Regions from separate parts of the Haloimpatiens massiliensis genome, predicted to be linked through region 3. Evidence: riboswitches for the same ligand, from Rfam matches in the RefSeq annotation. Region 3 holds a riboswitch; each other region holds the start of a gene.

Region 1 (8,368 bases), on a different contig from region 3:
AAAAATAAATACTACAATATATTGTGTTAAGTTTAAACTTGCAAAACAGTATATTGTATGTAAATTTTTTAATGCCACAGCCCCATTTTCTAATAATTGAGCTAATACTCTAATGGTTTGTCCACCCATACTGTGACCAATTAAGTGGATCTTTTTTAATCCATTAGCATCTGAAGTTCCCAGTTGTGGATAAACTCCAGGATAAGTTCTTCCATAACGTGCATGTCCAGCTTTTTTTGAGTGGAATTCTCCGTAATCCACTGTACCACCTTTTAAGTAAGCATATAATTCACAGGCTCTATCCCAATTACTAGATATAGGACCTATAGTAGGAGTGAAAACTGTATAGCCTTTTTTATTTAGCATATCTTTTAGACTATTTTTTCCACCCCAATAGTTAATGCCATAGAGTTCGTCATTTCCCCAACCAAATAATCCATGAACCATTACAATAGGATAATTGTTATTTAATTTAGGTAATGATGAATTTGTATTAGAATTTCCACAGGAAGCAGATGAAGCTAAGACGTTAGGAGTAAAGTTTAATGTTAATAACATAAAGGATAGAACTAATAAAAAAACTTTTTTAAAAACTTTATTAAAAGTTTTTTTCATAATAGAACACCTCCATTAATATTTTATAACGATAAAAACATTATACCACTATTTTAAAATAAAGTATAAAAATGTAAAAATAATAAAGAATAAATAAACATGTTTTAATCAATAGTACAAGCAGAAAGCTTTGAATATCTCAATAATAGTAATTTTTAAGAGGGATATAAGGGATAATTGAGCTATTTTTAACATAGATTTATTTTTTAGCAAAGTTTATAATTAGGTAAAAATTTTAATTTTTCATTGAACTTTTTTGAAATTAATACGTTTAATAAATGAAATGAATAAATAAATGAAATAAGTGTAATAGCAAAAGGAGTAAAACATATGAATCTTCAAAATCAAAATGAAGAAAATTTAATCACAAGAGCTAAGAAGGGGGATAAATATGCCTTGGAAATATTGATTAGTAATAATTTTTCAATTTTAAAGGGATATGTATTAAAACTCACTTGTAATAAAGATTTAACTGAGGATATTGTTCAAGACACCCTTTTATCAGCTGTTATTCATATAGAGTCCTTTACTCCAAAGGCAAAGTTTTCTACATGGTTAATAAAGATTGCAACTAATAAATATAAGGATTGCTTAAGAAAGGTTAATGAAACAGATATACTATTAGATGTTTTGCCATCCTCTTATAATTTGGAGGAAGATATAATTATAAAGGAAGATTTAGAGGAGGTTTTGAAAATATTAAAAGCCATGTCTAATGATAAAAGAAGCGTTTTTATACTAAAGCACTATTATGGATATAGTTATGAAGAAATAAGTGATATATTAAACTGTCCAATTGGTACAGTACGTTCTAGATTACATTATGGAATAAAAGAAATTATTTCGAAATTTAAGGGAGGTAGCTAATATGAAATCCTTTGATGATTTAAATAAAAACATTGATAAGTACTATGAGGGGTCACTAGATGGTGCTACCTCTGATGAATTTGAACTAAAATCTATTTTAGATAAGATGTCCATTACAAATGATATGGAAAATAATATACCTGTTTCTATTGATATAAGTTCTATAGTAGAAAAGGGACAGGAAATAGGTTTTAATATTAAGCTTCGAAAGGCTACAATTAAATTCTTATTGGTAGCTACTTTAATGTCTATTTTCATTGGATTTATGTGTACAAAGGTTTCAATAGTAGCGATAGTGGAAGTCCAATTTGTATTACTTATACTATTACTAATAATAAATTCATTTATTATTAGAAGAAAAGCAAGGAGGGAAGGCTAGTGACAGGAAATACAGTACTTATTATATTGCTGCTTATACTTGTGACTATTCAAGGAACTATTATTTTCAGAGATGCGATGAAAAATAATATTCCAAATCCTTGGCTTTGGGGAATAATTGGGTTAATGAATGTGCCTAGTTCAGCCTTAATTTATTTAATATATAAAAAAATATATTTTAAGAAGAAAAATAAGTAATTTGTAGCTTATAAATAAATGCAAATAGGAAGTAAAGGAGTGGATATTGTGACTATAGATTTTACATTATTAATACCAATATTAATACTTCAAGCTATTTTTTCAATTTACTGTTTTATAATAATAGCAAAAAGTCCAGTGAAATTTATCCCAAAATGGGCGTGGACAATACTATGTTTTAATTCTATAGGATGTATTGCATTTTTAATAATAGGCAGAAATGAGGATTAGAAAATATGAAACAAATGTAAGGGAAGTGATGAAAATAATGATATTAAGAAGTAACGAAAGCAGTAATTTTAGAAAAATGAAATTAATAATTATGGGAAAATGAAATTAGTAATTTTATAAGGGAATTAAATAATATTAGGAAAGGATGAAGGCCAATGAATATATGTGAGGGGGACAATGATTTTACTTTAGAACTTATAAACTTAAATAAAAATTATGGCAATTTTAAGGTACTTAAAAATATAAACTTAAAGATTCCACAGGGGGTTATTTACGGATTTATTGGTGAAAATGGAGCAGGTAAAACTACTACTATGAATATAATATGTGGTTTGAAAAAAGCTTCATCAGGACAGGTAATCTTTTGTGAAAAAGAGCTTAATTATGATGATGAGAGAAAATCTATAGGGTATCTTCCTCAGCAACCTAAATTTTATAACTATATGAGAGTTAAGGAATATTTAGATTTTATACTAAGCCTTTCTCCTTCTAAAGATTCTAGTTTTTCTAGAGATGAATTACTTTCAGTAGTTGGTCTAAAAGAAGCATCAAATAAAACCATAAAAACTCTTTCAGGAGGCATGCTTCAGAGATTGGGGATAGCTACTGCTATATGTAATAATCCTAAGATAGTTATACTGGATGAACCTACCTCAGCATTGGATCCGGAAGGTAGAAGAGAAGTTATGAATATAATTAGAAGTCTCAAGAAAAGAGGTATGACAGTATTTTTTTCAACTCATCTTTTAAGTGATGCAGAAGATATATGTGATTATATAACTATAATTCATAAAGGTGAAATTGTTACTTCAACTACTCTTGACTCACTTAAAAAGCAGTATTCATCCTTTTATTATGAAGTGATTTTTGATGGCTGTGTACAAAAACAAAATTATCCACAATTTATAAAAAATATAAAACAAAATGAAGAAATAATGTTAATTTATGTGGATAATACTTTAAAAGATGAATGTGATTTATTTAGATATTTAGTATCTTTAAATACTCCTATAAAATCCTTTACTAAAAAAGAAGTATCATTAGAGGATATATTCTTTAATCTTGTTAAGGCAGGTGTTTGCAATGACATTTAAGGCATATATAAATAAGGAATTTATAGAGGCTAAAAGAGAACATAAACTAATAATATTATTTATGGGATTCTTTTTCTTCGCGCTATTAACTCCTCCTATGCTAAAAGTCACACCAAAGCTTTTAGAAAAACAATATGGAACTGATATGTCAAGTCTTTTTAAAACATCAGCAATGGATTCTGTGGCAAACTATTTAAGTAGTACCTTACCTCAAATTTGTGTATTGATTTTATGTCTTACACTTAGTGGAGTTTTATGCAATGAAATTTCTAAGGGAAACATAATATTTCCTATAACAAAAGCAGCAAATAAGGCATCAATTGTAATATCAAAATTTTGTTTTTATGGGGTTGTAGTATTTATAATAAGTACGCTTTCTGTAATCACAAACATATATTATTCTTTTATTGTATTTAAGCAGGATTTTCCTAATATAAAAACTGTGTTTATATGTTCTTCTAGTGTATATATTTATCTATTGTTTATTCTTTCATTGATATTTTTGTTTAGCAGCTTGTTTAAAAAATCTATGGCGGTTGCACTGTTATCTATGGGAATAAATATCTTGTTAACTCTTTTAAATACATTTAAATATTCTTTTAATCCTTTTACTCTTATAGCAGAAAGCTCGAAGCTTTCAAGTGAGTTCTCCAGTAAACCTCTAATAATAACAGTTATAATAACAGTCTTATCAATAATTTCTTCTATATTATTATTTACAAAAAGAGAAATTTAAAGTAAGAGGACAGTGTAGCTATCTGAAGCATGCAGAAAGTATCTTAAATGGGCCTAGTTGTACTGTTTTTCACACTCTGTAATTAATTTGATATCAATGATATAATAGTAAATAATGGTTAAAAATAATAGTTTTAAATGGGGTGAATTAATTGGGGATAATTAACGAAAAGAAGGTACTTGATTTTTATATTAATGAGATTGGTAAGGATTCAATAGCGTTTTTGAAGAATAAACCATGGTACAAGAAAGATATATTAAGGGAAATATCAAACTTAAGAGAAGCTGATGAAATGCATAATAAAATTAAAATTTGCAAGAAACTTTGGAAACTTCTATTTGAGGCATCCATGAGCTTTATAGATTCTGATAGAAGAGGTTATGATGATTTATTTGCATATTTTGATGAATATGTAAATTTTGAAGAGCTTATATTTGCATCGGATTCTTTTTATAGAGATCATACTATGCACTGTCTATGGGTATATTTTTTAGGTGAATATATTATAAAAAATCATGAATTTAAGATTTTTTTTAACAAATACGGTAAGGAAGATGAACAATTAAGGCAAATATCCGATGTGTTTAGAAAAAGTAAATATTCAGAAGTATTTCAGGATGTAATTGAGTTAGATGATCTTATTAAAGAATTTGAAGATTATAATGATTCCGTAAGATGTTTAGGAGCTTTAACTCATGATCTTGGCTATCCTATAAAGAAAATAAATTCTATAAATAAAAATATAAAAAGTATACTGCCTCATTTTGGAATAAAAGACTTTAGTGAATTTGATTTTAGTTATTCAGATATACACGATAATTTAATAAAAGATTTCATAAATCTTATAAGTTATAATTTTAGTTTTTTACGAAAATCAGGTGAAGAGTCAGAGCAAATTATTAAAAAGATATTTAAATTTAATGGATATAGTGGGGAGATAAAGGGAGTAAATGAAGAAGCAATTTTAAATTTAACAGAAGAGGAGAGTAAAATTTTAAAAAATAATAAACTTAAAATGCAGTTGTACTTTAGTTATTCTAGGCACATTAGATATTCAAAGGATTTTGAAAACTACCAACATGGAATAATGAGTGCTTTTCTTTTGTTTAGAAAATTGTCCGTATTTAGTAATAGACCTTTTAACTATTCAGATTACAAAACATTAAATGTAAATAAATATGATTATGTTAAGACAATGGTACTTGTATCAATACTTATGGCTATATCTGATCATACTAGTGAAGGTTTTCAAATGAAAGGAATTATTGATGATTCGTCCTTTTTGACCTTTATAGATGAGCTTGAGGAATTTTCGAGAATTTCTAGAGCTAATCAAAATAGACAATATATAAATGAGTTCTGCAAATCAAACATATATGCTGAGGATGGATATCTAAATATTGATTTTATCTTTGATAACACTGAAATAGATAATCTTGATCCTGAAGAAGCTTTCAAAGGAAGATGTAAAAGATTTCTCACTCTATTTAATATAAGTGAACTGGATGATAATTTTAAACTTAGACTGAGATGTATTGGAAAGCTACCTTATGACAATAATGTGTACATGCTAGAATTAAGAAGGAAATTTGCTAATATAACTATAAATAATGAGGAAAAGAACATACCTGAATATCTTAAGACAAAGCAGTTTTTAACAAGAGAAGCTTATGCTTTAAGCAGAGGAAAGTAAAGAAGTAGGGGGACGGTTAAGAATTTTTAGATAAAAGTTCTTAACCGTCTCTATTTTTATCTTATTTTTCTTAAAATAAATAAATTATTTCTAAATTTCTTCTTTATTTCGTATTTCTACTGATTTCTACTATTGACAATATTATACCGTATAGTTAATATTATCTTGAACATGTTAATAATTTAATAATAAAATATGGGTTTCGTTGCTGAAGAGTTATTTATTAAGATTTAGCAATGGATTAAAAGGGAATCAGGTTAAAATCCTGAACGGTTCCGCCACTGTAATAGAGGAGTTTAAGAATATTATGTCACTGGGTAACTGGGAAGACATTTTTAAATGATGATACTTAAGTCAGGATATCTGCCTATATTTTTCACCAAAGTCTCTACGATTAATAGGGGGGTGTTAAATGTGGAAATGTTTTCATATTATTTATTCGCTGTCTTTTAACCTCGTGTTAGAAGATTTTTTTATGTGATTTTTTAAAAGTTTATGTTGTATACTTACTAGTTTTAAAGTTACATAAGGTACATGAAAAGAAATAACAAGTTAAATATACTAGCATACTGACTTATTATTTTTAAATTCAAACTGATGTATTTAAATTTAACTATATTAATAGAATTACTAAGTTTAAAATGGAAATTTACAGCATTTTAAAATAATATGTACTATATCTTAAATCAATAAATTAAAAGGTGTGTGAAAAATGAAAAAAAAGTTAAATATATTTAAACATTTTTTGGCCATGGTAATTATTATGGCTATGGTATTAACGAATTTTACCAGTGTATTTGCTGAAACGAAAAAAACAGATAAGTTAGTAGAAGCTGGTACTACTTTAAACTGGCCACAATTTATGGGAAATTTAAAGCTTCAAGGAGTATCTGATGCCAAAACCCCAAGAAATGGTGAAGAAATGGAATTAAAGTGGAAATATACTGAATCTAAAAGCGATTCGGATTGGGTTACTACTCCAGGCACTCCTATTATAGTAGGGAACTATACTTATTGTTATATATATGAAAAACTTATTAAATTTGAAACTAGTACTGGAAAAGTAATAAAAACTGCACCAGCTCCAGGAGATGCCGCATTTTTTATAAATTTGGCTTATGGTGATGGTAAGATTTTTGTTCCAAGACATGTTACAAGAAAAAACGGACAGCCAGGGAAAACATATTTAATCGCATATGATGCAAATACTTTAGAACAGTTATTTGTTACTGCTTCAATAGCAGAGGGTGCACAAATTCAAGCACAGGTATTTTACAATGATGGTTATGTATATACAGGACCAAGAGATCGTAATGGAAAATATGCTGCTTTTAAAACTACAGATGTAGATCCTTCAAAATCAGATGAAGTGGTAGAATCAGCATGGACTGTAGAAACTAATACAATGTTAGGATTTGGAACAAATGCGGGTCCTGCATTTGTAAATGGAGCAGTTATATTTGCAGATCAAGGTAAAATTAGAAGAGAGGGTAGTGTAGTAAGATCTGTTGATGCAAAAACAGGAAAAATAATTGATTCCATGGTTTTACCAAATAAAGAAGTGGTTTCATCCACTATTGTATATTATCCAAAGAATAACCGTATATATATATCTGCTAGCGGTGCTGGAAGTCTGGGAGCTGTAGTACGTTCATATGAGATAAATAGTGATGGGTCTTTTAAAAAAGAGAGTATGAAGGCATACATTTCTGATGTTGATGGTGGTGGAACTCAATCAAGTCCAGTAATTTATAATGATAGATTATATCTTGGTGGTGGTGGACATACTATGGGAAGTAATGAACCATTCCACGTAATAGATGCAAACACTATGGAAGAGATTTATAGGATAGATGAAATTATTACAAAAGGTACTCCTATATTAACTACAGCTTATGCCACAAAAGAAAATAATCAAGAAGTTTATTTATATATTATTCCTTATGCACCAGATAAGGAAAGTGACAGTTCAGTAATGTATATTGTTAGAGATAGTATAGGACAAACTAAACCTAAATATGAAAAGGTTACTAATATAGGAGAAAAACAATACGCTTCACAAAGTGTAGCAATTGCTCCTAATGGAGATATGGTTTTCTACAATGATGCTAGAATACTTTACAATTATGGAAAGAAAAATAATACTAATATAGGTGTTGCTGATATCATAAATCAAATTGAAAGACTACCAGACCCAGCTGGTTCTCCATATTATAATAGTTTTGAAATTAAACGTATATTTGAACGTTATGATGCTTTGAAAGATCAAGAGAAAGCTAAGGTTACTAATTTTGATAAGCTGCAAAAAATATTAGAAAATGTTGATCCAATAGAGTATTTAATAAAAGGTATTGATTCATTGCCAGAATTAAAAGATATAACATTAGATGCCCAGGGTAGAGTTCTAGCTTTAAAAGCATCTTATGATAGGTTATCAAATGAAGAAAAAGCTAAAATAACAAATTCAAATAAATTACTTAAGGCTGTTGCAAAAGTAGAAGAATTACAGAATGCTGTTTCAGCAAAAGGTGTTATGGAAGCAATAGGTAATATAAA
Region 2 (8,368 bases), on a different contig from region 3:
AGCCAAAGGTTCTTATATTAGATGAACCTACTTCACAGCTTGATCCTATAGCATCTGCAGAATTTATATCAACTTTAAGAAAGATAAATCTAGAATTGGGTACAACAATTATATTATCGGAGCATAGATTGGAGGAGGTTTTTCCCATAGCTGATAAAGTTCTTGTAATGGAGGATGGACAAGCTCAGATTTATGACAATACATTAAAGGTGGGAAATTTTCTAAGCTCAAAAGGAAAGAGACATCCTATGTATGATGGACTTCCAACGGCTATGAAGGTTTATTCTGAAGTGAAATCTGAAATGAATCATGGAATGAGTTTTCAAGTGAATACTGGAGTGAAATCTAAAGTAATTTCTAAAATGAATCTAAAGGCAAATTGTGGGATGAATTTAGAAACAAATTGCAAGATGAATTTACAAGGGAATTTTAGTATGAATTCAGAAATTAATTTTGAGACCAACTGTCCTATAACAGTACGAGATGGAAAGATGTGGCTTACTAATTTATTAGGGAATAAGCCAAGGATTCAAAAAATCGATTGTAAAAATAAATCTTCTATAGATAAGTCCTGTATAAATGAATCCTATGCAAATATAAAGAAACCTATTATACAAATAAAAGATTCATGGTTTAGATATAGTAAGGAAGGTAATGATGTTATAAGAGATTTATCCCTTACTGTAAACAAAGGAGAGTTATTTTCTATAATAGGGGGAAATGGAGTGGGAAAGAGCACTCTTTTAAAGCTTATTACAGGTACAAAAAAGGCTTATAGAGGCAAGATAATAATAGATGGTAAGGAAATAAATAAATATAAGTATAAAGAATTATTTACAGAAAATATATGTATGCTGCCTCAAGACCCTAAGGAATTATTCACAGAGCCAAGTGCTTTTGAGGATTTATTAGATATGGTTCAGGATATAAATGCTACAGATGATGAGAAAATAAGTAAAGCTAATGAAATGTTAGAGATTTTGGGTTTATCCAATTTAGGTGATTTACATCCCTATGATTTAAGTGGAGGAGAACAGCAAAGGCTTGCTTTAGGTAAAATTTTATTGTTAAATCCTAAGATATTATTATTGGACGAGCCTACAAAAGGACTAGATCCTTTTTATAAAAAAGTCTTAGCTAAAATATTTAAAAAACTTCAAAAAGAAGGAGTAACTATAATTATGGTTACTCATGATATAGAGTTCTGTGCCCAGTATTTTGATAGATGTGCCATGTTGTTTGATGGAACTGTTATTTCAGAGGATACACCAAGGGAGATTTTCAGTAGCAACAGTTTTTATACCACAGCGTCAAACCGCATGTCAAAACATATATTTGAAAATGCAATAACCTGTGAGGATGTGATTCAATTATGTCAAGAAAATATGATCCAAAACGTTATGAATTAGCATTTAGGAAAAGAACAGCTGTATCAGCATTTATAATATTTGTAATAATTCCTATTACTATATTTATAGGAATTAAATATTTAGAGGATAAAAGGTATTTACTCATAGGATTATTCATAGTATTTTATACAATGCTACCATTTTTCATGGTGTTTGAAAAAAGACGTCCAAGAGCTAGAGAGATAGTAATGATAGCAGTAATGTCTGCTTTAACTACTGTTGGAAATTTAATGTGTTTTATGATGACACCTTTTCAACCAGGAACTGCAATGGTTATTTTGTCAGGCATATCTCTTGGACCAGAAGCAGGATTTTTAGTAGGTGCTATTTCAAGATTTGTTGTTAACTTTTTTGCAGGACATGGTCCATGGACACCATGGCAAATGTTTTGCTGGGGTATATTAGGATTTTTGTCAGGGTTAATATTTAATAAAACCCAGGTGGATAAGGTAAAATCAAGAAGTTTTCAAATTATAGTAGGTCCAGTATTAAGTATCATAATATCCATATCAATAGGTTATGTGATATATCTTTATACAAAGTCTACGGCAACTTTTTTTGGATGGTGGCTATACGCATTTGGAGCAGTAGGACTTGTGCTTGGACTTTTTATACAAAGAAAGAGATTGCCCATAGATGACATAACTTTATCTATATATGGTTTTTTTACAACCTTCATAATATATGGTGGCATAATGAATATGGCTGCTATGGTCATGGCCAGTTCAATACCAGCTTCAAATGTAACTATAAGTTTTAAATCACTAGCTATGCTTTACATTTCAGGTGCTCCCTATGATGCTGTTCATGGTTTTGGTACAGCCTTTTTCCTATTTGTATTTGGAGAAAAGATGATAAAGAAAATGGAAAGAGTAAAGATAAAGTATAGATTATATATTTAAAATCATGGAAACAATATGAAAATGAGATGGCTTTTACGTTTTTTTTGTTTACAATATTATACAGGTGATATTATCCTAATTACTATTATGCTTGGGGTTGCATCAAATTTTTGGGGATAAGACCTTTGGAACCATGGTAAATATTTAGTTTGGGATAATAGAATTTTTTTGATTTCTAGTAATGTAATTTTTAAAGCATAAAAGATAAATATTTCAAAATATATTGTATTATGGATACATAAGATATATAATACAGTTGTATGATTAAATTTAAACAATTGAAATTGAATAATTATTAGATGTAGGGTTGTACATTCAAACGTACATTAAAAGGGAATATGGTGAAAGACCATAACAGCCCCCGCTACTGTGAGAAAGACGAAAGCTTATAGAAGAACATATTTTAATGTTCTTAGTCACTGGTAAAACTGGGAAGACTTTAAGTTAGTAGGATGATTTCAAGTCAGGAGACCTGCCTTATGTTGTTATTTAAGCAATATCGGTGGGATTTTAGCTTGATTATTTTAATGCAAGTAATAAGTATTATTTTAAGTACTTGTTATTTATAATTAATTTTTAATAATCTGTTTTAAAAGAGAACCGAATTTAGGTTCTCTTTTTTGTTTTAATAATTTAGATATTTTATAGGGGGGAAACAAAAAATGAAAGTGAAAAAAGTCTTGGCTCTGTTGTTGTCGCTGTTTATGCTGATAATAGCAGTTCCAGAATCAGCCTATGCGGTTGAAAATGGACAAATTTCCTTAGAAACAACATTAATTGATGGTGCTACACTAAAAGGTAGTAAAAAAACCTTCGATGTTGTTGCTAGATTGGATGGCAAAAAAATATCAAGTGAGGTTACCTTAAATGGAGAAAAGGTAAATCCAAATTGGGATGACGAAAACAAAACAAGCTATACACTTAAATTTAGTCAAGAGGGTAAAAATACAGTTGTTGTAAGAGCCTTTTCTGGTGATATTGAAGCAATTAAAACCTATAACATTATATATGAAAAAGCTGCCAAGGGTGAGTTAATTGGTTATGCTACTTGGACAGTAGAAGCATTAACAATTGGTAGAGGTTTTATAATTGAACCCACACAAGTTCCAATTTATGAAGGTGAAAATGCGGCACAGGCACTAGATCGTATTTTGACTGAACATGGTTATTCATATGAACATACTGGAAGATTGGAGGATAGCTTTTATTTGTCTATAGTAGGAGATGGAGGGGTACTTGATCATGGATGTACAGATCAAGATAAAGCACAACTTTTGAATGCTCCTGTCAATATTGAGGATAAAGTACCACAAGGACTAAAAACTGTTTTAGAGAGTAAAGGTAACTGGCCACCAGATAATTTAAATGATGCTAGTTGCTTGGGAGAGTTTGATTACACATTTATGTCTGGTTGGATGTATGCTCTAAATAATGTATTCCCAAATGTAGGTTTTGCTGATTCTTATCCAGCCGATGGAGATGTGATTCGTGTGCAATTTACTTTATATGGATATGGTGCCGATATCGGTGGCGGATATGCCATGGGTGGTGAAAATACCGACTTTTATGAAGTAGCCAATAAAGATAGATTGATGACATTACTTTCTTCTATAAATTCTGCTAAATATAAAGAAGAAATATTAGCAAAAAATTGGATTAAGTCAGTATATGACGAGGCAAATAAGATAGCTGCTCAATTGGATGCAACACAAAAGTCTGTAGATGAAATTTATATGAAATTAGATAAAGTTATAAAACAATTTGAACTACAAAAACTTGTTATAAAAGATATAGATAATTTACCAGAAAATATTACATTAGATGATCAAGAAAAAGTTATGAAAGTAAAGGAAAATTTTGATAGACTAACTGCTGATGTTCAGAAAGAGATAACAAATATTGAAAAGTTAAACAATGCAATTAAGAAGATTGAAGAAATAAAAGAAATTTTACAAAACGTAATAAAAGATATAGATAATTTATCAGAAAGCATTACATTAAAAGATGAAGAAAAAGTTATGGAAGTAAAGAAAGCATTTGATAAATTAAGCAGTAGTGATCAGAAAAGGGTAACAAATGCTGAAAAATTAGATAATGCGATTAAAAAGATTCAAGATCTTGTAATAGAAGAGATAGATAAATTACCAGAGAATATTACATTAGATGACGAGGAAAAGGTTATAGCAATAAAGTCCAATTTTGACAATCTAACCAGTGATATTCAGAAACAAATAACAAATGTTGAAAAATTAAATAAGGCAATAGAAAAGATTCACCAAATTAATGGAGCTTTACAAAATGTAATAAAAGAGATAGATAACTTACCTAAAAATATTATATTAGATGACCAAGAAAAAGTTATGGAAATAAAGAAGCAATTTGATAAGTTGAGTAGTGCTGATCAGAAAAAAGTAACAAATGCTGAAAAGTTAAACAAATCAATAGAGACCATTGAAGAACTTAATAGAAATTTACAAAAAATAATAAAAGATATAGATAGTCTACCAGAGGATATTACACTAAAAGATGAAGAAAAAGTTATGGAAGTAAAGAAAGAATTTGATAAATTAAGTGTTAATGATCAGAAAAAGGTGACAAATGCTGAAAAGTTAGATAATGCAATTAAAAAGATTCAAGATTTAAAGATTCCTTTGACTGGCATATCACTTAATAGTACATCTTTAGTATTAGAAAAAAATGCTCAGGAAAATTTAATAGTTAGTTATAAAGAAGAAAATACCACAGATGATAAAACTGTACAATGGACAAGTTCAGATGCTACAGTTATAAAGGTAGAAGATGGAAAGATTACAGCGCTAAAAGCGGGAGAGGCAGTTATTACTGCAAAAGTTAGTAATTTAACTGCTACTTGTAAAGTTACAGTTCCTAAACTAAGCACTAAACCAGTAGAGAATCAAGACAAAGATACTGGAATTAAGGTAGAAATGCAGTCTAATGTTGTGCCAGTGGATACAAAACTGGTAGTAGTACCAGTAATAGAGTCAAATGCAACGGTTTTCAATAAGATTAAAACAGCATTAAAGGGTACTTCGGAAAAATTTAAATCCTTCGATATTTCACTAGAAAGTGAGAAGAAAAAAATTCAACCAAATGGTAAAGTGAAGGTTACAATGAATATACCTACTGATTATGATCACAGTCGAGTACTTGTGTACAGAATATTAGAAGATGGTACTCTACAAGATATGAAAGCAACTATTAATGGTAATACTATATCTTTTGAAACAGATCACTTTAGTTTGTATGCTATTGCAGAAAAAGCTAAAGCTACTTCAGAGAAATCAAAATCAGGAGAAAATGCAGAGACAAATAAAACAGAAAAAGCTACAGAAACATTTAAAGCTGCAGATGTTGAAGATACACCTAAATTAGCAGAAATTACGGAAACACCTAAAACAGGAGACAAGTCACCTATTCTCATGATGAGCATTGTAGCTATTACAGCTTTAGCAACATTAGTAGTGTTGATTGTTTCAAAAAGGAAAAAATACAATAAAAATATATAAATTCATAATGAAAACTTTGGTGCCCTAAAGAAATATAGAGCAAAGATTTTTGATTGTTTTTTGAGAAAGGGGTTAAATATGATATTTAAAGTAGAGGTTAAGAAAGGAAGGAAGATACTATTTTTAATTGCACTAATAGCTTTTCTCTTTTCTACAGCGAGCCTTGTTTATATGGGATATAAATTTTACTATAATAAAAAATTAAATGATAATTTATCCAAAAAGCTTTCTCAAATAATCGAAAATGGATCAAGTAATAATAGTGAAAATAGAAATATTATGCAAAGTTTAATTGATATAAATAGTGACATAAAAGGGATTATAAAGATTAATAACAGTAAAGTTAATTATCCAGTAGTCCAATGTGCAAATAATGAATTTTATATTAAACATGATATTAAAAAGAATAAAAGTAAGTATGGCACTATTTTTATTGATTACAGAAACAAATTAAACAATAATAGTCTAGCTGGACAGAACATAATTTTATACGGACATAACATGAAAGATGGAAGCATGTTTGCAGACTTAAAACTTTTTAAAAATAAAGAGTTTTATAAGAATAATCAATTAGTAGACTTAGCTATTCTTCCTAAAAAATATAAATTTGAAGTTTTCTCTGTTTTTGTTGTAAATGCAGACTTTGATTATAGAAAAATTTATTTTAATAATGATGAAGAAGTGAGCAATTATTTAAAGTTAATCAAAAGCTCCGCATTGTATTTTAGAAATGTTGAATTTAACTGTAAGGATACAATGATTACTTTGTCTACCTGTGCATATGATTGGGAAAATGCTAGGCTTGTAGTTCAAGGAAAGTTAATTAAAGTTGAATAATAGAGCATAATTAATACAGTTTTATGTTGACATAGTAATAAATTAGAGGGGAAGTGTATATTTTGAAAATTAAAAAAAGGTTACTAAGTATTATACTTTCGATATTTATGATACTTGGAATGACCACTAATGCTTTTGCAGAGGAAGTAAAAGTAAATTCTATTTCCAATGCAAAGCTAGAAGAAACCATTGAAGGAATAATAAAATGGGCAAAGCAGGGAAATGAAAAGTTATTAAATCCTGAATTTTTAACAATGGCAGGAACCACACCAGGTGATTGGTTTCCAATAGGTGTTGGAAGATATGGATATAAAGATGATTATGCTGCATATCTTTCTGCTATAGAAAAAAATGTTACTGAAAGATACAAAGAAAAAGGTAAATTGCATGCTGTTAAAGGTACTGAGTGGCATAGAATTTCTTTAGCAGTTCTCGCTATGGGAGGCGATCCTACAAAGATTGGAACTGACCCAGAGGGTAAGCCTATAAATCTAATTGCAGATGGAACTTATAACTGTGTTACAAGAAGAGGAATTAAAGGACAGGGTATAAATGGAGCTATTTGGGCACTTATTTCTTTGGACAGCATGAAATATGAGGTTCCAGAAGGAGCTAAATATACAAGGGATGATATTATTAAGGCAGTACTTGAAGAACAGATAGCAGATGGTGGATTTGCTCTTTGGGGAAATGTATCTGATGTAGATATAACAGGTATGGCTATACAAGCTTTGGCACCATATTATAACAGTGATAAGGTGTACACATATAAATCAAAAAAGATTAAGGACGCACAAGGAAATTATATAGAGTGTAATAAAACTATAAAACAAATTATAGATGAAGGTCTAGATTTAATGGGTACAAGACAGAATAATGATGGGGACTTTACTAGCTGGGGAACTGAAAATGTAGAAAGTACAATTCAAATTCTTACTGCATTGTGTTCTATTGGAATTGACTGCGAGAAAGATTCTAGATTTATAAAAAATGGAAAAACTCTAATTGATGGAATAATGAAATATAGAAATGAAAGGGACGGGGGATTTTTACATTCATATAAGTATGATCCTGAAAATCCATCTTCTAAACCTGATGCATCAAATAGTATGGCAACAGAACAGACTCTTTATGGATTGGTATCTTACTGGCGCTTAAGAAATAATATGAGAAATTTATATGATTTTCGTCCAGAAACCAATCAAAAGGAATTCATTATAAAAGGTAATGGAAATAATTACAACATAGCTTTTGATAAGGATAAACAAAGCTATTCTCTTGAAATCCCATCCAATGTAAAGAGTTTTAGCTTTGTAAATATACCAATGGGTGCTTATGATACAAGCAGTATACCATTAAACTCTGAAATAAAAGCTGTGGATGGAGATAAAATACAGATTGAAATAAAAAATAGAAAAAATGAAGTGAAAAAATACCAAATTAGTATCACGGTAACAGATGAAGCCATGATAAATGATGTAATAAATTCTATTAAGAATCTTCCAGAAACAATTACCTTAAATGATGAGAAAAAAATAGTAGAAATAAATGAAAAATTTAATAAACTAAGCGATGCTGATAAGAAAAAGGTAACAAATATTGAAAAATTAAATAATGCAAATAGCAAGCTTAAGGAACTTAAAAAAGAATTAGAAAAAGAAAATCTTGCTAAGTTAAAATTGATTTTAGAAAA
Region 3 (8,368 bases):
AGACTTTCTTGATTTGCTATATCAGCCAAAACTTTACTAGATTCAAGTATGGATTTTGAGCAGTCAGAGGATTCGTCTAGTATATTTTTCATGTTATTACGTTCTATGGTCAGTTCATTTTCATTTTCATCTATTTTTTTCAATAGATTAGCAGCAAAATAAGCAAATGCATAAATACCTAATAAGGTTAGTATAACAGTTATTCCCCTTATAAGTAATTCAGAAGTACGTAGATTTCCTTGAGGAAGGATGCTAGAATTAAACTTCCAAACAATTGATACACTTATTACTGCCATGACAATGGAGGTTGTCAGCATTTTTAAGTCTAAAAACAATGCACCTAGTATCACAAAATAAAATATAAACCACCACAGATCTTTAGATGGAATTGTAAAAGTTAAATATAAATAGTGCACATATGTAATTATAAGTATTGCCATTTTTAAAAACTTAAAGTTTTTTTGTATCAATACTCCTTCTTTTATGGTCATTTTATACATTGAAAATAGAACGGATATTTCTACAAGGGTTAAAATACCTAACTTAATCAATGTAGACCATTTTAGTTGTTCGTTTATTCCGAATTTTTTTAGAAATGTAAAGAAAATAAGAGAAAGTATACAACTAAAAGAATAAATGAGTATTACAAACTTTAATGTATCTTTTTGATATGAAATTATAGTTTTTTCATCTTTCACTAATTGACACCCTTTCTTTATAAATATTGTTAGCAGCGTTATTAACAGCAAGCAATAATATTATCGTTTGTAATTATAAAAAATTTAACGATTTTACAATATAATAGTAGATTTATGAGAAAATAATATAGTTATTGAATAATATGCAAAAAATTGATAATATATTTTTAAAAGGTATATATAGTTTCATTAAATATTTAATTAAAATTATAAATATAAATATAAAAGTTTTAAAATAGACGAATGGGAGTGACAGATTATGGGGTTTAGAAATGTAAATATCATAGGCACAGGTGTGTACCATCCAAAGAAAAGGGTAGGAAACGAATTTTTTATTAAACATTTTGACAATAAGGATGTAGACATAAGGGCACTTTTAAATAATCTAGGGAGGAAATATAGATATGTAATCGATAATAAAGAAGAAAATGCATTAACTATGGCGCTAGAAGCCTCTAGGGAGGCATTAAAAAGTGCAAATATATCACCAGAACAATTAGATATGATAGTATTTTCATCAGATACTCCAGAATATTTAACGCCATCTAATGCATTAATAATAAATAAAGAATTAAATGCCCAAAATGCACATATAGTATATGATTTAAATTCTAATTGTGTAGGAATGGTTGTTGCATTGGATCAAGCATCTAGAATGATGAAAACAAACGATGATATAAGATATTGTTTGGTGTGTGGAGGATTATACGTGTCTTCAATAGCAAGAGAAGATTGTAAGTACACTTATCCTGCTTCTGGGGATGCAGGAGCAGCCCTTATATTAGAAGCTAAAGAGGAGAAAACTCTTAGAGGAGTATTAGATTCAAAATATACCACTGTCTCTAAATATTATGATACAATAATGTCTCCAGCTTGTGGTATGACAAAAGCTAGACATAATGATGTAGGAGAATATGAAAAAAAGCAAAGGTGGAGAGGATTTCATTTGGATTTTTTTGCTCCAGAATGGGCAAAGGCAATTACATATTTTTCAAAAAAATTTCATTTTACAATTGATGATATAGAGCTTTTTTTATTATCTCAATATTCAAAGCAATTTATTACGGAAACTGCTAAATATTTAAATATAGAGGATTACCATGATAAATTCACTTATATTGGAGATAAGTATGGATACACTGGCACAACTAGCCCGATAGTAGCTTTTCATCATGCTGTTAAGGGCAAGGATATACCTAGAGGAGCTAAAGCAGTATTTTGTTCTGTAGGTGCAGGAGTAGCTATGTGCTCAGTACTTTATGAATTTTAATTTGGACAACTTATAAGAGAAATTTTTATATACTATTGAATATTTTGACTTTTTGTGGTATCGTTAGATTGTAAAATTTAAAAAAGAAAAATTTAGGTTATTAATATTAAAAGGGAAATTGGTGAAAATCCAATACAGCCCCCGCTACTGTAAGAGGGACGAAAGTTGACTATGCCACTGTATTATACGGGAAGGCCAACAAGTAGAGAGAACTTAAGTCAGGAGACCTGCCTAAGATTTTAAAGTATGCCTTCGGAGGGAAGAGACTACTTATAATTTATTGTATAATTTTAATGGATTAATTCTGTTAAATAGATGATTATAAGAAAAAATTCCCTAACCTATTGGTTAGGGTTTTTTATTTGTGTGTATCTTCTCACCTCAATTATTGAATATATTTATTAGCTCTATTTACTATTTAAATCCTGTGATTTATTTAAAATAAATATAAAAATTAAGAGGGGGATATAAAATGCGTAAAGAAAAACTTAAATTAGCTGCAGCTCTTGCATTACTAGCAGTTATTACGCCTTCCACTGTACAAGCTATGCATATAATGGAGGGATTTTTGCCAGCAAAATGGTGTATTTTCTGGGCTATAGTTACAATACCATTCTTAGTAATGGGAATTAAAAATTTAAATAAGATATTTAAGGAGCAGCCTAATAAGAAAATATTAATTGCTTTAGCTGGAGGATTTGTTTTTGTGTTATCTGCTTTAAAGATACCGTCAGTTACAGGAAGTTGTTCACATCCAACAGGAGTAGGGCTTGGAGCAATTTTATTTGGACCTACAATTATGAGTGTGCTAGGTATAATAGTTTTATTATTTCAATCATTATTACTTGCTCATGGTGGACTAACTACATTAGGTGCAAATACATTTTCTATGGCAATAGTAGGACCTTTAGTATCCTATGCAATATTTAAACTTTTAAAGAAAAACAATGTTAAGACATCAACTTGTGTATTTTTCGCAGCAGCTTTAGGAGATTTAGCTACATATGTTGTTACAGCTACTCAGTTATCTATAGCTTTTCCAGCTACATCAGGAGGTATAGGAGCTTCACTTGTAAAATTCTTAGGTATATTTGCAGTAACTCAAATACCTTTAGCTATAGCAGAGGGACTTTTAACTACTGTAGTTTACAACCTACTTTTAGATTATAAACGTGAAGGGGTGTTAAAAGATGAAAGCATCAACTAATACGGGCACTTCAACAAAAAAGAAGAATATAATTTTACTTTTAATAACATTGGCACTTATTATAACTCCTTTAGTATTTAAGAGCGGAGCTGAATTTGCAGGTGCTGATGATCAGGCAGAAGGGGCTATAACGGAAATAAACCCAGGATATAAACCATGGTTTGAAAGCATTTGGGAACCACCAAGTGGAGAAATAGAAAGTTTACTTTTCTGTGCACAAGGAGCTATAGGTGCAGGGGTTATAGGATATACATTAGGTTATTTTAAAGGAAAGAAAAAAAGTGCTTCTGATAGATAAATATGCATACACCAATAGATTAAGAAATTTTAATCCTATGGCAAAATTCTTTTTTGCCATAGGAATACTAATTTTATCCCTAAATATGAGGGATTATAGATTTAATCTATGTATTTTTCTATTTCTACTGATACTAACAGTAGGAGTTGCTGGAATTCCTTTTAAAAAGTATACTAAACTCCTTTGTATCCCTACAGCTTTTTTAATTGTGAGTCTTATAACTATTTTAATATCCTGTTCTCCTAAAAGGGAATTGTTTTTATGGGCACTACCACTGTCAAAAAATTACATAGGCATAACTAGAGATGCAATTGTTACCTGCAGACATGTATTTTTCAGAGCTATGGCTTGTGTAGCTGCCACATATTTTATGGCATTAACTATACCTATGAATCAACTTATAGTGGTTTTTAAAAAATTTAGATTGCCTAAGGTATTTATTGAACTTTTAATATTAATTTATAGATTTATATTTATATTTTTAGAAGAGTGCAAGGAAATACACACTGCTCAAGAAATGAGATTTGGGTATAATAATAGAAAAAATTCTTATAAGTCTCTTTCGCTTTTAATACGATGCTTATTTGTAAGAGTTATGCTTAAATATGAAGAATTAATTATATCATTAGAAAGTAAGCTTTATGATGGAGAGTTTAAAATGTAGAATTTAAGATGAAAAAGAAAATATAGTAGATAAATGATAATTGCATGGTGATTTAAATAAGATACTCTTAAAACATAACTTTTAATGGATAAAAGAAGGGGATGAAAATATGCTTAGGACGGAAAATTTAACCTATGTGTATGAGGATGGAACTGTAGCATTAGATAATATTAACATAGATATGAATAAGGGAGATAGAATAGGAATAATAGGGGCTAATGGTTGTGGAAAGTCAACACTTTTTTTAAATATCATAGGAATATTAAAACCTAAAAAAGGTTCGGTAATTTATGAGGGTGAGAAAATTCAATATAATAAGAAGTTTTTAAGGAAATTTAGGCAAAAGGTAAGTATAGTTTTTCAAGATCCAGATAAGCAAATATTTTATTCTAATGTGTATGATGATGTGGCTTTTGCTCTTAGAAATTTAGACTTTCCTGAGGATACAATAAAAGAGAGAGTAGAGTGTGTATTAAGAAAAACAGGAGCTTACGAATTTAAGGAAAAACCGGTACATTTTTTAAGTTATGGTCAGAAAAAAAGAGTAGCTATGGCAGGTGTTTTAGCTATGGATAGTGATATAATATTACTTGATGAACCTACTGCAGGATTGGATCCAGTGATGACTGAAAGTGTCACAGAAATAATACATAAGCTAGGAGAAGAGGGCAAGAAGATAGTTATATCTAGCCATAACATGGATTCTATATATGACATATGTGATTATGTGTATGTACTTAGTAAGGGCAAGGTAGTAGGAGAAGGAAGTGTAGAGGAAGTATTTACAAAGGAGGAGCTTCTTAAAGAAGCTGGTCTAAATCAGCCTTGGCTTGTAAAACTTCATAAAAATTTGCAGGTGCCTTTGTTTAAGAACGAGGAAGGTTTTTATAATTATTGGAGGGAACAATATGGAAATAGCAGTAGTAGGAGTTAATCATAATACTACTCCTATAGAAGTTAGAGAAAAAGTTTCTTTTACCGAAACTAAAAAGATAGAAGGAATAAATTATTTACTGGATGGACGCATTAATGAAGCGGTTATTTTATCTACTTGTAATAGAAGTGAAATATACATATGCAGTAATAAGATAAATGAGGGAATAAAAGATGTAGAAAAATTCTATAAGGAATTCTTTCATATAAATCATATACATGACTATATATTTGTGAAGAAAGGTAAAGAGGCTATAAATCATATTTATATGGTGGCTGCAGGCATGGATTCTGTGGTATTAGGAGAGGATCAAATTTTAGGACAAGTTAGGGAGGCTCTAGAATTTTCTATGGAAGTCGGGGGCAGTAAAAAGATACTAAATAAGCTTTTTAGAGAAGCTATAACTGCTGCTAAAGATATAAAGTGTAGGCTTAAGATATCCGAAATACCTCTTTCAACTAGTTATATTGGTATTAAACTTTTAAAAGAGCAACTACAATCCTTAAATGGTAAAAAGGCTCTTATAGTAGGTGCAGGAAAAATAAGTAGTTTAAGCTTAAAATATTTAAAAGAAGAGGGTTTAGATGAAATCTATATAACCAATAGAACTCATGGAAAATTAAAGGATTTGTGTTTTCAGTTTCCGGAGCTTAAGACTATAAAATATGAAGAAAGATATTCTCTTTTAAATGATATAGATATTGTCATAACTGCTACATCAGCTCCACATATGATATTTACTAAGAAGGATATGCCAAACATTAAAAAAGAGCTTTATATAATGGATTTGGCTCTTCCAAGGGATGTGGAGGAAAAGGTTGAAGGAATGAAAAATGTACATCTTTATGATATAGATGATCTAAAGAAAACTTCTGAGGAAAATTTAATAAAAAGAGAAGAACTAGCTAAAGAGGCTTTGGAGATAATAAGAGAAGATGTGGAAGAATTTATAGAGTGGCTTGAAAAGGTAAAGGTTGATCCTGTTATAAAATCTTTGAATGACAGATGCAGTGAAATTCAACAAGATACTTTAGATTACATAAATAGAAAATTAGATTTAGACTGTAGGGAAAAGAAGATAATAGAGAAGATGTTGGGTTCTGCTTTAAAGAGGGTTATAAGAGAACCTATAAAGAACCTTAAGGATATAAAAGAAACTGATCATATGGATACCTATATAGATATGGTGAATAAATTATTTGATTTTTAAGGAGAAGAGATATGTTCTATCCACTTATGATAGATTTGGATAATAAAAAAATAGTATTAATTGGTGGGGGACACGTGTCCCTTAGAAAAAGTAAGAAGTTTTTAGAGTATGGAGCTGAAGTTTATGTTGTTGCTCCTAGCTTTCAGGAATATTTTTCTGTTTTAAAAGAAGCTTATGCAGAAAAGCTTTGTTTAGTTAAAGATAATTATAAAAGTGAATATATAATGGATGCTTTTTTAGTAGTAGCCTCAACTAATTCAAAGGAGGTAAATAGTAAAATAGCATCTTTTTGTGTTGAAAAAAACATACTTTGTAATGTAGTTGATGATATAGAAGATTCAAGTTTTATAGTACCCTCTACAGTGAAAAGGGGCGACCTTTTAATTTCAGTGTCCACTTTAGGGAATAGTCCATCCCTTTGTGCTAAAATAAGAAGGGAGCTGGAACAAACTTATGGTGAAGACTATGAAGAATACGTCAGTTTGCTTGGGAAAGTAAGAAAAATTATTCTAGAAACTTGTAAGGATAATAGTGAGAAGAAAAATATTTTAAATAACTTAGCAAATTTGAAGCTACAAGAGCTTAAGGATTTTTATAAACAATTAAAAATAAATCCTTATAGTTATAAATGTATGAGTGACTTATAAATTACATAATTCCACCACATTGTACCTTTTTGTGGTTTGATCATTTATATATATTCTAATTTAGGAAGGGAGATTTTAAGAGCATGAAAGTAATTGTTGGGTCTAGGGGCAGTAAATTGGCGATTACACAAACTAATTGGGTTATAGATAAGATAAAAAAAGCGAATCCACATGTGGAAGTGGAGCTTAAAGTGATAAAGACAAAGGGAGATAAAATTCAAAATGTAGCCTTAGATAAAATAGGAGATAAGGGTATTTTTGTTAAGGAAATAGAGCAAGAGCTTCTAGAAGGAAAGATAGACATAGCAATTCACAGCATGAAGGACATGCCATCAACTCTTCCAGAGGGACTTAAGTTTTCTTATGTGCCAAAGAGGGAGGACTTTAGAGATGTGATAATTCTTAGAGAAGGGTATAATTCTTTAAAGGACTTGCCACAGGGAGCTAGAATAGGTACAGGCAGTAAAAGAAGAAAATATCAGCTTTTAAAGTATAGACCGGATTTAGATATAGTACCTATAAGGGGGAACATAGATACTAGAATAAGAAAAATAGAAGAAGAAAATCTTCATGGAGTAGTCTTGGCTGCAGCAGGTGTAAATAGATTAGGTATGGATGACAAAATCAAGAATAGAATTTTTTATGTAGACGAGGAAATAATACTTCCAGCACCAGCGCAAGGAATCCTTGCTATAGAGATAAGAAAAGATGATACCAAAATAGAAGAAATATTAAAGCCTATTCACCATGAAGAAAGCAAAACTCAAGCGGAGGCCGAAAGAGGATTTCTAGAGGCCATAGAGGGAAGTTGCCACATACCTGTGGGAGCTTTATGTACGGTAAATGGAGAAGAAATTAGTATAGATGGATTGTTTGGTTTAGAAGATGGAAGTGTAATGGTTAGAAAAATTGTAAAAGGAAAAAAAGAAGAAGCTAGAGAACTGGGACTTAAATTGGCGGAAGAAATCAGAGAGGAGATGAAAAACGTTGAAAGGTAAGGTATACTTAATAGGTGCAGGACCTGGAGATTATGAATTACTTACTTTAAAGGGTCTTAACTGTATTAGAAAAGCAGACATAGTTGTTTACGATAGACTTGCTAATGATAGCTTTTTAAAGGAAACTAAGGCAGGTTGTGAATTTATATATGTAGGTAAAGAGTCTAAAAATCACACTAAAACTCAAGATGAAATAAATGAAATTATAGCAGAAGAAGCTTTAGAGGGTAAAACCGTTGCAAGACTTAAAGGGGGAGACCCTTATGTATTTGGAAGAGGTGGAGAAGAGGGCGAATTTCTTTTAGAAAAAGGTGTGGATTTTGAAGTAGTTCCCGGCATAACCTCTGCAATTGGAGGTCTTTGTTATGCAGGTATACCTATAACTCACAGGGACTATGCATCATCTTTTCACGTTATAACAGGTCACCTAAAGGAAGAAGAT

Evidence for each region. Region 3 has a riboswitch for cobalamin ahead of C1715_RS01065 (energy-coupling factor ABC transporter permease). Riboswitches for the same ligand answer to the same signal wherever they lie in the genome.
Region 1: another riboswitch for cobalamin. It lies ahead of C1715_RS07165 (LPXTG cell wall anchor domain-containing protein); the one in region 3 lies ahead of C1715_RS01065 (energy-coupling factor ABC transporter permease).
Region 2: another riboswitch for cobalamin. It lies ahead of C1715_RS07140 (Ig-like domain-containing protein); the one in region 3 lies ahead of C1715_RS01065 (energy-coupling factor ABC transporter permease).

The regions. Positions count from the first base shown of each region.
Region 1 is NZ_LT854639.1:408,411-416,778, reverse strand. Features, by position in the region: partial or broken gene C1715_RS07205 (esterase/lipase family protein) at 82-615, opposite strand; gene sigY (RNA polymerase sigma factor SigY) at 946-1,482, shown strand; gene C1715_RS07195 (hypothetical protein) at 1,484-1,861, shown strand; gene C1715_RS07190 (hypothetical protein) at 1,861-2,058, shown strand; gene C1715_RS07185 (PLDc N-terminal domain-containing protein) at 2,098-2,289, shown strand; gene C1715_RS07180 (ABC transporter ATP-binding protein) at 2,445-3,383, shown strand; gene C1715_RS07175 (hypothetical protein) at 3,373-4,119, shown strand; gene C1715_RS07170 (hypothetical protein) at 4,271-5,812, shown strand; cobalamin riboswitch at 5,993-6,197, shown strand; gene C1715_RS07165 (LPXTG cell wall anchor domain-containing protein) at 6,525-8,368, shown strand, end outside.
Region 2 is NZ_LT854639.1:396,288-404,655, reverse strand. Features, by position in the region: gene C1715_RS19750 (ABC transporter ATP-binding protein) at 1-1,409, shown strand, start outside; gene C1715_RS07145 (ECF transporter S component) at 1,373-2,311, shown strand; cobalamin riboswitch at 2,599-2,805, shown strand; gene C1715_RS07140 (Ig-like domain-containing protein) at 2,974-5,838, shown strand; gene srtB (class B sortase) at 5,917-6,675, shown strand; gene C1715_RS07130 (prenyltransferase/squalene oxidase repeat-containing protein) at 6,738-8,368, shown strand, end outside.
Region 3 is NZ_LT854635.1:46,783-55,150, forward strand. Features, by position in the region: gene C1715_RS01055 (methyl-accepting chemotaxis protein) at 1-698, opposite strand, end outside; gene C1715_RS01060 (ketoacyl-ACP synthase III) at 958-1,968, shown strand; cobalamin riboswitch at 2,046-2,217, shown strand; gene C1715_RS01065 (energy-coupling factor ABC transporter permease) at 2,441-3,175, shown strand; gene C1715_RS01070 (energy-coupling factor ABC transporter substrate-binding protein) at 3,159-3,473, shown strand; gene cbiQ (cobalt ECF transporter T component CbiQ) at 3,457-4,137, shown strand; gene C1715_RS01080 (energy-coupling factor ABC transporter ATP-binding protein) at 4,247-5,071, shown strand; gene hemA (glutamyl-tRNA reductase) at 5,046-6,281, shown strand; gene C1715_RS01090 (precorrin-2 dehydrogenase/sirohydrochlorin ferrochelatase family protein) at 6,308-6,928, shown strand; gene hemC (hydroxymethylbilane synthase) at 7,012-7,926, shown strand; gene cobA (uroporphyrinogen-III C-methyltransferase) at 7,916-8,368, shown strand, end outside.